Regions from separate parts of the Hoeflea sp. EC-HK425 genome, predicted to be linked through region 2. Evidence: riboswitches for the same ligand, from Rfam matches in the RefSeq annotation. Region 2 holds a riboswitch; each other region holds the start of a gene.
The links. Region 2 has a riboswitch for cobalamin ahead of SPHINGO391_RS12330 (DUF1636 domain-containing protein). Riboswitches for the same ligand answer to the same signal wherever they lie in the genome.

Region 1 (4,662 bases), 970 kb from region 2:
TCTTGTCCTTGACATCCTGCGGCAGCGCCTTGCGCAGAGTGACCGGACCTTCAGGGATCGGCTTCGACTTCCAGATTTCCACGATGTCATTCATGTCGACGAGACCGGAGTCGACTGCCTTGCGCAGTGCACCCGAATTGTAGCCGTCTTCCCAGTTGCCCTGGCCATCGGCCCAAGTCACGCCGGCGTCGATTTCGCCGTTTGCAACCGCAACAATGGTCTGCTCGTGACCGCCAGTGAACTTGACTTCACCGAAATAGTCGCCGCTCTCCATGGAGGCACCGGTTGCCTGGGGAATTTCGATCGATGGGATCAGGTAGCCCGAGGTCGAGTTGGGATCACCAAAACCGAAAGCCTTGCCCTTCATATCATCCAGCGAGGTGATGTTACGGTCCTTGCGGGCAAAGCCGATCGAGTGATAGCTGAACGAGCCGTCGAGGTTGGTCTTGACCAGAACCGGCTCTACGGCTTCAGGATCGGTCAGGAAGGCCTTGGCATAAGAGGAAGCTCCGAGCCACGCCATATCGATCGAACCACCGAGCATGCCCTGGATCACGCCATCATAATCGGCCGGCGTGAACAGCTTGACCGGAACGCCAAGGGCTTCCTCGGCATAGGCACGCAGGCATTCGTTCGAGGTCAGACGGTCCTGGGCGTTTTCGCCGCCGAGGATGCCGATGCGGAATTCGGTGATCGCGTCCTGCGCGAAAGCGCTGGTGGACAAGAGGGCTGCCGTGGCGGCCACGAGGATGGTCTTCATCATAATCTAGTCTCCGTACAAGGGTTGACAGTGGGGTAGGAAAACTGGCGTCTCGGGCCGGAACCGCAGGATGGTCCCGGCAACCGCGAGGTCAGATCGATTCCAGCGCTACGCCGGAAGGAGTGAGTTTCGCTTTGACGTCGGCCGGACGCCCGCGTGCGTGCAGGCTGGTGGACGTCATCGATTCAGAGATTTCCTCGCCGTCGGCACCCGCTCCATAGATCGCGCGAACTGCTTCCGTGGTCAGCTCCTCCGGCCTGCCGTCAAAGACGACCTTACCGGCTGCCATGCCGATGATGCGCTCACAATAATTGCGTGCTGTGTCGAGCGTGTGAAGGTTGGTGACCACCGTGATACCTTCCTGCTCGTTGATGTCCTTGAGCGCATCCATGACGATCTGGGCATTGAGCGGATCGAGCGAGGCGATTGGTTCGTCAGCGAGGATAAGCTTCGGCGATTGCATCAGCGCCCGAGCGATCGCCACCCGCTGCTGCTGGCCACCAGAAAGCGCCTCGGCCCGCTTCGGCGCGTTCTCGGCGACGCCGAGCCGTTCGAGGATCGAGATCGCCCTGAGGATGTCCTCGCGTGGAAACAGGTTGAACATGGTTGCGAACGTCGAACGCATGTTGAGTGTCCCGTGCAGCACGTTGGACACAACGTCGAGACGCGGGACCAGGTTGAACTGTTGGAAGATCATGGCGCAATCGCGCTGCCAGCTGCGCAGTTCGCGCCCGGTCAGCGTCGAGACCGGACGTCCGTGATGGGATATTACTCCGCCGCTGACGCCGGTCAGTCGGTTGATCATTCTCAGAAGGGTCGACTTGCCGGCGCCGGAGCGGCCGATGATACCGACCATCTGCCCCTCGGGAATAGACAGGGTCACTGAGTCAACAGCGGTGTTGGCGCCAAAGCGGCGGGTCACATCGGTCAATTCAAGCATAAGCAAATCCCCATGGGTCACGGCGGGTTTCGTGACTTTCGAGGATTGGACTAGCCCAGCCGTATGAAGGGCCGATGTCGGTTTGATGTCAGTTTTGTTACGATCCACAGCTGCCCGTCCGGATATGTCAAAACCCTTTGTTTTCCTTGTTTTTCCGGCTTGCGCTCAGGCCCCGGTCATGACCCTATGGCTGCATCTGGTGCCTGCATTGTGCGGGAGAATCGGGAATCCGGTGCAATTCCGGAACGTGCCCAACGCTGTGACGGGGACGGCAAGCGCAAGACGCCACTGGGAAATCCGGGAAGGCGCGCCTGCCGGCGGAACCGAAGTCAGAAGACCGGCCAGATGTCATAGCCTTGCCGCGCATGGACAGCGCGGCGGGTTTTCACGGATTGTTGGGGATCAGACAATGCCGAAGACATCAATGCTGGCTGCAGCACAACCATTCACAACAGGTGAACGTGACGCCGTTTACAAGGCCATCTTCACGCGCCGCGACGTGCGCGACCAGTTCCTTCCGGAGCCGATACCGAATGATGTGCTCCGGCGGCTGCTTGAAGCCGCGCACAACGCGCCGTCGGTTGGCTTCATGCAGCCCTGGAACTTCATCACCATCAGGAATCAGACCGTTCGCGATCGGGTCGCCGATGCCTTTGCCCGCGCCAATGAGGAAGCCGCGGCCATGTTTACCGGGGAGCGGCAGTCCAGGTACAAGTTCCTGAAACTCGAAGGCATCCGCAAGGCGCCGCTCAACATCTGCGTCACCTGCGACCGGGACCGCGGCGGCGATGTGGTCTTGGGCCGCACCCACAATTCGAGCATGGATCTCTACAGCACCGTCTGCGCGGTGCAGAATCTCTGGCTCGCAGCCCGCGCCGAGGGCATCGGCATGGGGTGGGTCAGCATCTTTCGCGATGCGGACCTCAAGGCCATTCTCGGCATCCCTGAGCGGATCGAGATCGTCGCCTATCTTTGTCTGGGCTATGTCGACGAGCTCTACGAACGGCCCGAACTGGAGGTCAAAGGCTGGAACCGCAGGCTGCCACTCGATGAGCTGATTTTCGAGGAGTGCTGGCAGGGAGAGGTCTAACCTCCGTGCCGCTCGAGAAACTCTTCAGCCGGCAATGTCCGGAAATCCCTGAGCGCCGCATGTAGCTTCTCATGCTCCCAGTCCCACCAGGCGAGTGCATCAAGCCGGCTGGCGATAGCGTCGGAAAAGCGCTGCCGGATGGTTCGCGCCGGCACGCCGACGGCGATGGCGAAATCGGCCACGTCCTTGGTCACCACCGCGTTCGCGCCGATGCTGGCGCCGTTACCGATTGTTACCCCGGGCATCACCACGGCGCCGTGGCCGATCCAGGTGTCGTGGCCAATCGTGATCCCCTGGCCTGCGCGCCAGTCGAAGAAGTCCTGGTCGTCGCTCTCGCCTTCGAAGTACCATGCCGAGCGGTAGCTGAAGTGATGCAGCGAGGCGCGCTCCATCGGGTGCATGCTGGCATAGATCCGCACATGGGAGGCTATGTTGGCGAACTTGCCGATTTTTGCATAGGCGATCTGGGTATTCTCGACGCAGTAGGAGTAGTCGCCCATGGTTGAATGGGACACCGTGCAATTGGCCCCGACTTCGGTGTAGCGTCCGAGCGTCGAGTCAACGATTTTCGCGGTAGAATGCACCAGAGGCGTTTCCGACAATCTGGTCATGCCGCGGACTTTCCAGCGGCAAAGGCCGAGACGTCGATGACATGGTCGGCTACCGCGTTGCGGACATCGTGATCGTGGAAAATCCCCAGAAGCGCCGCACCCTCCGCCTTCTTGCGGGCGATGAGATCGATGACGACCGCACGGTTCGCCGCATCAAGCGACGCCGTCGGCTCATCGAGTAGCAGGATCGGATGATCGGTGATGAAGCCGCGGGCGATGTTGACCCGCTGTTGCTCGCCGCCCGAAAACGTCGCCGGCGGCAGCGACCAGAGTTTTTCCGGAAGGTTGAGTTCGGCAAAAAGATCCTGCGCCCGCTCATGGGCGACATCCTGCGCCACGCCCCGGATCAGCAGAGGCTCCGCCGCCACATCCAGCGCCGAGACACGCGGCACCGCGCGCAGGAACTGGCTGACATAGCCGATCGTGTCGCGCCGGATTTCGAGCACCGTTCGCGGGGATGCGCTGGCGACATCGACATGGCGGCCATGGTGTTGCACCAAGATCTGGCCGCTGTCGGTGCCGTAATTGCCGTAGAGCATTTTCAGGATCGAGCTCTTGCCGACGCCCGACGGGCCGCCAAGCACCGCGCAGGACCCGGCCTTCAGCGAAAACGAGACATTGGCGACCACCGGCAGTTCGACACCGCCGCGCATGTGCATGATGAAGGTTTTTCGAACTTCCGAAGCGACAAGGAGCGTGTGCATGATTCAGACCTGCAGGATCGAGGAAACGAGAAGCTGGGTGTAGGGCGCGCGCGGATCGTCAAGCACCCGGTCGGTGAGGCCCGCCTCGATCACCCGGCCCTCTTTCATCACGATCATCCGGTCAGACAGAAGCCGGGCCACGGCGAGATCGTGGGTGACGACGATGACGGCGAGGCCGAGATCGGAGACAAGCCCGCGCAACAGGTCGAGAAGCCGAGCCTGAACCGAGACATCTAGACCGCCGGTGGGTTCATCCATGAACACCAGCCGCGGTTCGGTCACTAGGTTGCGGGCGATCTGCAGCCGTTGCCGCATGCCGCCGGAGAAGGTGCGCGGCTGGTCGTCAACCCGGTCCTCGTCGATCTCGACCCGCGACAGCCATTCAATCGCGGTGTTGCGGATGTTGCCGTAATGCCGGTTCCCCACCGCCATCAGCCGCTCGCCGACATTGGCGCCGGCCGAGACCGTCATCCGCAAGCCGTCGATCGGGTTCTGGTGCACGAAGCCCCAGTCGGTGCGCATAAGGTAGCGCCGCTCGGCCTCGGCCATCTTGTAGA
Region 2 (4,662 bases):
GGTGGATGCCGGCAAGCGCGACGGAAAGATGCGGTAGCATCAGCAACGTCACCACGGCGAATCCATGCTTCGATTTCCGGGTCAGTGAGCGGCCTGCGTTCTGTGCCGTCGGATGGGGTGGTCTGATGTGCCCCTATGTCCGTCGCAGCATCCAGACAAAGAAAGCGCCGCCGACCAGTCCGGTCACAATGCCGATCGGCATGTCCTCGGGGGCCATCACGGTGCGCGCGGCGATATCGGCCCAGAGCAGAAAGACCGCGCCGAGCACCATCGACGCCGGCAGGACCCTCCGGTAATCACCACCGCTGAACATGCGGACAATATGGGGAACCATCAGCCCGACAAAGCCGATGATGCCCGAAAAGGCGACCATCACCCCGGTGACCAGTGCGCCGACGACGAAGACCTGAAGCCGGAACCGCCGCACATCGATGCCCAGAGTGGCGGCGGTTTCGTCGCCCACGGTCATGGCGTTGAGATCGCCCGCCCGCCAGCGCAGCCACGCCGCGCAAACCAGGAGAACCAAGAGCGGCCATACGAGCTGCGACCATTGCGCAAGGCCCAGCCCGCCCAGCATCCAGAACACCACCGTGTGGGTCGCCTTCGGATCGCCCAGAAAGATCAGCATGTTGGCGAGCGCCATGATGATGAAAGACACCGCCACCCCCGCCAGCACCAGCCGGTCGGCGCTGGTGGAATGGGTCATGCGCGCCACCCCGAGAACAACCAGGGTGGCGACAAGCGCGCCTGCAAAGGCGAACAACGGAACGGTCAGCAGACCCAGGAAAAGTCCGGTGTGAAGCAGGGCGAGGATGGCGCCGAAAGCCCCGCCCGAGGAAATCCCGAGCAGATGCGGGTCGGCGAGCGGATTGCGGGTGACCGACTGCAGGCTCGCGCCCACCAGCGCCAGCCCGGCGCCCACCATCACCGCGAGCAGCGCCCGGGGAAAGCGAAGCTCCCAGACGATCGCCTCGCGGCCGGGCGACCATGTCACCTCCACCGATCCCGGCGATATCCTGTTGACGAGCACGCCCCATACCGTCGACCAATCCACCGCGATGGCTCCGACAGAAACCGCGGCGGTCAGGGACACCAACAGGGCGATGCAGCTGGCAAGCAGGAACAACGCCCGCCCGGCACCCGATGGCGCCAGACGGGCTGTGGCGCCAGTTTCGTTGATATCGTTTTTCAACTCAGTTCGGCCAGAAGGCGGCGGCGAGCTTCCTGATCGCGCGGATGTTGCGTGGCCCGGGCGTCGCCTCCACATATTCGAGCACCACGAAGCGATCATTCCTGACCGCGTCAATGTCGGCGAAGGCCGGATTGCTCTTCAGGAAATCAATCTTCTGCTCGGCGGTGACGTCGCCATAATTGACAATGACGATCAATTCGGGGTCGCGTTCGACCACGGCTTCCCAGTTGACCGTCGCCCAGCTCTTCTCGAAATCGTCCATGATGTTGACACCGCCCGCAGCCTCGATCATGGCGGTCGGCATGGCGTAACGGCCCGCAGTGAACGGCGCATCCTCGCCGGAATCGTAGACGAACACCCTGAGCGGCGTGTCACCCTTGCTGACGGTTGCCTCAAACGTCGCAAGCTCGGCCTTGTAGCTCTCCACCAGGGCCTGCGCCTTGTCCTCGACGCCAAAGATGCGCCCGAGATTGAGCAGGTCGTTGTACATGTCCTGCATCGAGACTTTGTTCTTCGGTCCGATATGAATGCAGCTTTCGGTCAGTTCATAGACCTTGACACCGAACGGCTCGAGCGTCTCGGGCGTCACCTCTCCACCGACTTTCATGCCATAGTTCCAGCCAGCGAAGAAGAAGTCCGCATCAGCCCCGATGATGACCTCCTTCGTGGGGTACTTTTCGGAGAGCTCCGGCAGTTCACTCACGCCCGCGCGCATTTCCTCATCCAGCGTCTTCCATCCGGATATTCCGGTATACCCCACCATGCGGTCGGCGAGACCCAGAACCAGCATCATTTCGGTCAGGTTGACGTCGTTGGAAATGGCGGCCTTTGGCGGGGCGTCGAAAGTGACGCTGCGATTGCAGCTTTCAACGGTTGTGCCGGCGAAAGCAGGAGCGGCAACAAAAGCCAGCCCGAGCAGGGCGAGAGAAGGCGCTTTCATGGAAAAATCCCTTACATGTTAAGCTGGTAGGTAAAATGGCTGTTCTCGCTCGGTGTGAGGCGCTCGCGCCGGGCGAGCACCCCGAAGGCACGCGAAACGGTGTCGTCGGCAAGAACTTCATCGGGTGTGCCGAAACCCATGGCCTGGCCCTGCTGCAGAAGCAGGATGTCATCACAAACGGCGGCGGCCAGGTTGAGGTCATGCAGGCTGGTGATGATCGTCATGTCGAGGTTTCTGATCAGGCGGATCACCTCGAGCTGGTGGCGGATGTCGAGATGGTTTGTCGGTTCATCGAGCACCAGCAGGGAAGGCTCCTGCGCCAGCGCGCGCGCCACCATCACCCGCTGTCTTTCGCCGCCTGAAAGTGATCCGAAACGCCGTCCGGCAAATCCATGAAGATCAAGCCTGTCCAGAACGGCAGAGACAACCGCTGCATCGCGGGCGTCGCTGCGCACCAGACCGCCCCGATGCGGAAGCCGGCCGAGGTCGACGATCTCGCGCACGGTCAGCGCGAAGTCGGTCGGCTGTTCCTGCAGCACCGTGGCGACCTTGAGCGCCACATCGCGGGCGCGCATGGTCCAGATGTCTTCACCATCGATCAGCACCGCGCCGCTCGCCGGCTTCAAATAGCGGTAGACGAGGCGCAGGAAGGTGGATTTTCCCGCACCATTCGGCCCCACCACGCCGAGCACCCGGCCCGCGGGAAGGTTGAGCGTCACGGGCTGGAGGATCACCGGGCCGCGGGGCGCACGCCAGGATGCTCCGGCAAGAGTCAGGCTGGCCGCGCTCACTGGAGCGATCCCTCGACCGGTTCGACCACAAAAATCGCGGCCGGAACGCGCGCAAGCGTGGTGTGGCGAAGCTTGCCCGGGCGTTGGGTGGACGAGCACCAACCGTCATCAAGGCTGGCATAGTGCTCGGCAAAGCGGACCAGGTCGCCAATATCGTCAGCCGGATCGATATCGCCAAACAGGTAGGTGGCCTTGTCGGTCGCCTGATAGGCAACCGTGCAGGGCCGGTCGCAACCCGCCATGCAGGCCACACCCGAAATCTCGAACAGCGCGCCTGTCGCCTGGCCGGCCCTGTTCATCGCATCGCGCAAACGTGCAAGCAGTTCGTACCCGGGACGGCAATCGCTGCCGGTGTGGCGGCACGCGGTGCAGACGGTTATGCGATGGGAGGCTGGCTTTGTGGTTGTCTGTCTGGTCGGCATTGCGCGCTCCGCACGAGAGTGCGGGGGCCAAAGCGATGATTGACTTTGCGATGCCCGGAATTCCGGTTGCTCATGACAATTCTCCCTTTCCGGACACCCCGCCCGGGTTGAGTTACGACGGTCATGGCAGGTCTCCTGACTTGCGGGTCACAGCTCACTCAAACCTTCCCGGCACGATCTTTGCGCCAGTGGTCAATCTTGAGGAAGCTCGCCGCTCACAGTTGCGGGGGCAGTCACGGATTCAGCGCCTATTGGCTACACCTCACCGTGTTCCCTTTTAATCCGCCTTCCCTTTGAGTCGGGCGGAACCATGCCATGAACCTAGATTGATGTTTTCACCTCGTCAATTGCCGTGTCGAGCCATTGCCGGGCGATCATCAAGCTTCACCACATGGCCGTTCCGCTTCGTCTTCAGCGACATCGGGGCCTGCAACTCGGTCACCTTGAACGGACCTGTGGCGATCACCGAAGTCGCTATGCCGTCAGCACCGTAGGCGGACGGCGCCAGGATCTTTGAGCGATATTCGGCGAGGAAAGCCGGCAGCGCCCCGAACGGCTCCTTGAGTGAGATGACCAGATCGCAGCCGTCGGCAACGATGGACTCGATCGGTGCAGCAGAAAGAAGCCCCTTCTTTGCGCGGGCGATATCAAGCGCAGCGGCGGCGGCTTCTGGAGTAAAGGGCGAGCCATCATGGAATGCGCCCTCGCGCAGGACGAACCGCCAGATCAGACCATCACCGGACACCGACCAGCTTTCGGCCAGGCCGGGCAGCAGACGACCCGTCGCATCGGCATTCACCAGCGCCTCGGCGATGTCCATCTTGAGAAAAATATCACCCGACAAGGACGGGTCGGCACCCTTGATCTCAAACGGGGCCGCGACGTCAAGTACGCCGTCACTGGAAAGCGCTGCGGAGCAAAGGCTGGTCGACAAGAGGATGGCAAGGGCGAGTTTCTTGATCATGGGGGATTTCTGGGTTTGATTGAAGGCAAGGCCGGGAATGCGAAAGGGGGTTCGGGGCGCACCGACCGCGCTGCACCGCCGGACGCCGGATCAGCCGCGGCAGGGCTGGCCCCGTTTGAGACAGCTATGCCGCCTGCCTGTCCCAGGCAGGGAACGGATCAGGCATGGATGTCCACAGTTCGGGCAGGAGCGCCGGCGCGTTCACCAGGCAGGCGTTGAGATCGGCGCGGATCTTCGCTTCATCCATCGGATCGCAGCCGATGAACACCAGCTCCTGCCGGCGGTCGCCCCAGACCGGGTCGAAATAGGGCGCCATGGCGCGATGCCAGGCCGGATCGTCGGGCCAGTATTCC
Region 3 (4,662 bases), 1.3 Mb from region 2:
GGGTGCGGACGAAATTCCTCAGACCGCCGAAACGGCGTTTTTCGTTGGTCTTCTGGACCGGCAGCACGTTGTTCCAGGCGATCTGGACGGTGTCGGCGTTATTGAATACGTACAGCATGGTGGTGTCCTTCCAGCCTTTGGTTTCCCTGCGGTTCATGGCGTGAACCATCTGACGCTGCTCTATGCCTATCATGGCTGCCGGGATGCATTGTTCCCGTCACCGCATGTCGCAATTCAGATGTCGCTCAAAGAAAATCCGGCCTGTGTGAAATGACAGTAAATCGAAGGTGAAAAGGCAACTGGCAAAAGGCCTTTTGATCCGCCTTCCGCAGTGCTATCGACGGCTCCATGACAAGGGCGTTGATGTTTCAGGGAACAGGGTCGGATGTCGGCAAGACAGTCCTGGTGGCGGGCTTCTGCCGGCTGGCGGCCAATCGCGGACTGAAGGTGATGCCTTTCAAACCACAGAACATGTCCAACAATGCCGCTGTGGCCGACGACGGCGGCGAAATCGGGCGGGCGCAATGGCTGCAGGCGCTGGCCTGCCGGGTTCCGGCCAGCGTGCACATGAACCCGGTGCTGCTCAAGCCGCAGTCGGAGACCGGATCGCAGGTGGTTGTTCAGGGCAAGGTTTTTGGCCATGCCCGGGGGCGCGATTACCAGAAACTCAAGCCCCAGCTGATGGCTGCTGTGATGGACAGTTTCAGCCGGATCGCAGATCAGGCAGACCTTGTGCTGGTCGAGGGCGCGGGGTCTCCCGCGGAAATCAACCTGCGTTCCGGCGACATAGCCAACATGGGATTTGCGACATTGGCCGGAGTGCCGGTCGTGCTGGTGGGCGACATTGACCGAGGCGGGGTGATCGCATCGATTGTCGGCACGCACACGATCCTGCCCGACGAGGACCGGTCGACGATCTCAGGCTACCTGATCAACAAGTTTCGCGGCGATGTCAGCCTGTTCGACGATGGCATCTCAGCCATCGAGGGTTTCACCGGCTGGTCCTGCCTGGGTGTCGTTCCCTGGCTCAAGGCGGCAAACCGGCTGCCAGCCGAGGATTCGGTAGCACTCGAACGGCTGGTCCAGGGACGGGCGGGCGGACTCAAGATTGCGATACCCGTGCTTTCCCGGATTGCGAACTTCGATGATTTCGATCCGCTCAGAGCCGAGCCGGAGGTGGATCTGGTGTTTGTCCGCCCTGGCGAACGCCTGCCCGGGGATGCCGGACTGGTGATCCTGCCGGGCTCGAAGTCGACGATTTCCGATCTCGCCGATTTCCGCCGGCAGGGCTGGGATGAGGATCTGCGGGCGCATCACCGGCGCGGCGGGCGGATCATAGGCATCTGCGGGGGCTACCAGATGCTGGGTCGGACTGTGAGCGATCCCCTGGGGATTGAAGGGGGCGCGCCTGTCGCCGAGGGGCTTGGCCTGCTCGACATCGAGACCGTGATGGCGCCCGAAAAGACCGTGCGCAACATCGCCGCGCGTTCGGCGGAATGGGACTTGCCGCTCGAAGGCTACGAGATCCATCTGGGCATCAGCCGCGGGCCGGATTGCGTTCGCCCTATGACCACTCTCGATGGGCGCCCAGACGGAGCCGTCTCTGCTGACGGCAAGGTGTCGGGAACCTATCTGCATGGATTGTTCGGGGCGGATGCCTATCGTGCCAGGCTGCTGGCCGAGTTCGGCATTCGCGGAGGCCAGACCAGTTTCAGGGTCGATGTCGATGCGGCGCTGGATGAAATCGCCGAAGAACTTGACCGGCTTGTCGGCTTCGAGCGGCTGATGCAGGCCTCGGTGCAGATCCGTCGCTGAGGGGACGATCCAGGACGCGGCTGCGATTGACAGTCAGGCGCGCCGCCCCTATCAGTTAAGCCTCGAATGGTTCCAGAAAACCAACCTGGTTTTCCGGATCAAAAGGGAATGCGACGGGATGGACCCAATCCGGGCATCTTTATCGCAGCCGACCCCGCGACTGTAGAGCGGCAAGGCAAATGTCACCGGCCCGGGAGGCCCGGATGACGGGGGACAATGGTGTTTTCCGCAAATCCGAAACTCCGGACCGGGCTGGCCACTGGCGTGGCGGCATGATCAACCGGCGTGGACGCCTCTTTTTCTACGAATCGTCCCGCTTTCATGACCGCCAGACGCGCCGGGAAGGTGGGCATTTGCCGTTGCGCGATGGAAACATCGTGCTGGACCCGCGAGCCAGGAGACCTGCCATTCGCACCGGTTGAGAGCCGGACCTTTGGGAGAGGTATGCTCCCGAAGCCATTCACGGAGGTTGTCATGGCTGTTAAAACTGCTTCGCTTTCACTCACCGACCGCATCGGCGCGCGCGCTGTTGCCGGGTTGATGGCACTCGTTGTCGGCTCGATACTGGTGTTCGGGGTTGGGCTTGCCAACTCGCAGGCGCTGCACGACGCGGCGCACGACACAAGGCATTCCTACGGCTTTCCCTGCCACTAAGGGATTGATCTCATGATTGTCAGGTTGCTCCTGGCGGCTCTCGCCGCCGGGCTCATTGCTGGTATGGCGATGACGCCCGCTCAATATGTCAAGACGATTCCGCTGATCATGCAGGCCGAAGCCTATGAGAACGGCGGGGCCGGGCATCATCATGGCGATGCCGCCGCCTCGGATGAGGCGGCGCATGACCATGGTGCGGACCAGTCGATGTTCGGCTTCGGACGGCTCGGTGACACGATCGTCGCCAATCTTGTCGCCGGCGCCGGTTTCGCGCTGATGCTGGCCGCGGTGGCACTGCTTCTGGGCGTCGAATTCCCGACCGGCACGGCAGGGGTCACGCGAGGGCTGCTGTTTGGTGCCGCTGCATGGTTCTGTGTCCAGCTTGCGCCAGCGATGAGCCTGCCGCCGGCGGTGCCTGGTTTCCCCTATGCCGACCTCGGCGACCGCCAGGGGTGGTGGGTGATCACGATCGCGGCCTCGGCTGCGGGCTTGTGGTGCATCGCGATGCGGCCGGAATGGCCCCTGAAGATTCTGGGACTTGCGATCATCGTCGCGCCGCATCTCTGGGGGTCGCCGGTTCCGGAAGATCTGACGAGCAATGTTCCGGCCTATATCGCCTCTGCCTATGCCGCCGCTTCACTTGCGACAACGCTGTTCTTCTGGCTGCTGCTTGGCGGCCTGCTCGGTCACTTCCTTTCGCGTGTGGACGAGGAGCAGACGGCATGACAGCCGGGCTTCGGCCGGTAACGCTGGTGCTGGGCGGTGCCCGGTCGGGCAAATCCGCCTTCGCAGAACACATGCTGGAGGCGGAGGCGAGCTCGCGGCTCTATCTGGCCACCGGCCAGGCCTGGGACGATGAGATGCGCGTGCGTATCGAAGCCCACCAGGATCGGCGCGGAAAGGGTTGGGAGACGATCGAGACGCCGGTCGATCTCACCGGGACGCTTGAAGCCCAGGCGCGGCCGGACCGGCCGGTGCTGGTCGACTGCCTGTCGCTCTGGGTGACAAACCTGATGCTCGGCGACCATGACATTGACGCCGCCTTTGCCAATCTCGCCAAGGCGCTGCCGGGGCTCACGGGACCGGTTGTGTTCGTTTCCAATGAAGTCGGCCTGGGCATCGTGCCCGACAATGCCATGGCGCGGACGTTTCGCGACCATGCCGGACGGCTTCACCAGACAATCGCAAGCCTCGCCGACGAAGTCTATTTCGTCGCCGCCGGCCTGCCGCTCAAGATGAAGGGTTGACCCGATGTTGAATGGTTCGAAAATTCCCGCCACGGTGATCACCGGTTTCCTCGGGGCCGGCAAGACCACGCTGATCCGTCACATGCTGGCCAACGCCAAGGGCAAGCGGATCGCGCTGATCATCAACGAGTTCGGCGATCTCGGCGTCGATGGTGATGTTCTGAAGGGCTGCGGCGACGAGGTGTGCAGCGAGGACGACATCGTCGAGCTCAACAATGGCTGCATCTGCTGCACGGTGGCAGACGACTTCATTCCGACCATGGAGAAACTGCTGGCGCGCAAGGACCGGCCCGATCACATCGTCATCGAGACCTCCGGCCTGGCGCTGCCGCAGCCGCTGGTCGCGGCCTTCAACTGGCCCGGCATCAAGACGCAGGTGACCGTGGACGGGGTTGTCACCGTGGTTGACAGCGCCGCCGTTGCAGCGGGACGTTTTGCCCATGACCATGACAAGCTCGACGCGCAACGTCTGGCGGACGAGGGGCTTGATCACGAAAGCCCGCTCGAGGAGCTTTTCGAGGACCAGTTGACCGCCGCCGACCTGATCATCCTCAACAAGGCAGACCTGATCAGCGCCGGCGATCTCGAGGGGGTTCGCGCCGGAATACTTGGACACATGTCGCGCAAGCCGGTCTTTGTCGAAGCGCGTCAGGGCGAAGTTGCGCCGGAAGTGCTGCTCGGCCTCGGGGTCGGAACCGAGGACGATATTGCCAACCGCAAGTCGCATCACGAGCTTCACCATGAAGATGGCCATGAGCATGATCATGATCACGATGAATTTGAAAGCTTCGTGGTCGAACTTGGACCAGTCGGCGACGCCGCGGGCTTCATGGATGGGCTGAAGACGCTGATCGTCAGCCACGACATTCTCCGGCTCAAGGGCTTCGCGGACATTCCCAGCAAGCCGATGCGGATGGTGGTGCAGGCGGTCGGCAGCCGCATCGAC

Region 1: linked by a shared signal. The riboswitch ahead of bluB (5,6-dimethylbenzimidazole synthase) and the one ahead of SPHINGO391_RS12330 (DUF1636 domain-containing protein) in region 2 are both predicted to bind cobalamin.
Region 3: linked by a shared signal. The riboswitch ahead of SPHINGO391_RS06110 (CbtB-domain containing protein) and the one ahead of SPHINGO391_RS12330 (DUF1636 domain-containing protein) in region 2 are both predicted to bind cobalamin.

Annotation. Positions count from the first base shown of each region.
Region 1 is NZ_LR701572.1:1,008,587-1,013,248, reverse strand. It holds gene phnD (phosphonate ABC transporter substrate-binding protein) at 1-760, opposite strand, end outside; gene phnC (phosphonate ABC transporter ATP-binding protein) at 852-1,700, opposite strand; cobalamin riboswitch at 1,881-2,061, shown strand; gene bluB (5,6-dimethylbenzimidazole synthase) at 2,110-2,790, shown strand; gene SPHINGO391_RS07535 (DapH/DapD/GlmU-related protein) at 2,787-3,401, opposite strand; gene phnL (phosphonate C-P lyase system protein PhnL) at 3,398-4,105, opposite strand; gene phnK (phosphonate C-P lyase system protein PhnK) at 4,109-4,662, opposite strand, start outside.
Region 2 is NZ_LR701572.1:1,974,779-1,979,440, forward strand. It holds gene SPHINGO391_RS12315 (iron ABC transporter permease) at 134-1,153, opposite strand; gene SPHINGO391_RS12320 (ABC transporter substrate-binding protein) at 1,194-2,132, opposite strand; gene SPHINGO391_RS12325 (ABC transporter ATP-binding protein) at 2,144-2,923, opposite strand; gene SPHINGO391_RS12330 (DUF1636 domain-containing protein) at 2,920-3,345, opposite strand; cobalamin riboswitch at 3,453-3,673, opposite strand; gene SPHINGO391_RS12335 (ABC transporter substrate-binding protein) at 3,689-4,309, opposite strand; gene SPHINGO391_RS12340 (GTP-binding protein) at 4,434-4,662, opposite strand, start outside.
Region 3 is NZ_LR701572.1:707,908-712,569, forward strand. It holds gene SPHINGO391_RS06100 (hypothetical protein) at 1-157, opposite strand, end outside; gene SPHINGO391_RS06105 (cobyric acid synthase) at 349-1,815, shown strand; cobalamin riboswitch at 1,866-2,240, shown strand; gene SPHINGO391_RS06110 (CbtB-domain containing protein) at 2,290-2,469, shown strand; gene SPHINGO391_RS06115 (CbtA family protein) at 2,482-3,195, shown strand; gene cobU (bifunctional adenosylcobinamide kinase/adenosylcobinamide-phosphate guanylyltransferase) at 3,192-3,716, shown strand; gene cobW (cobalamin biosynthesis protein CobW) at 3,724-4,662, shown strand, end outside.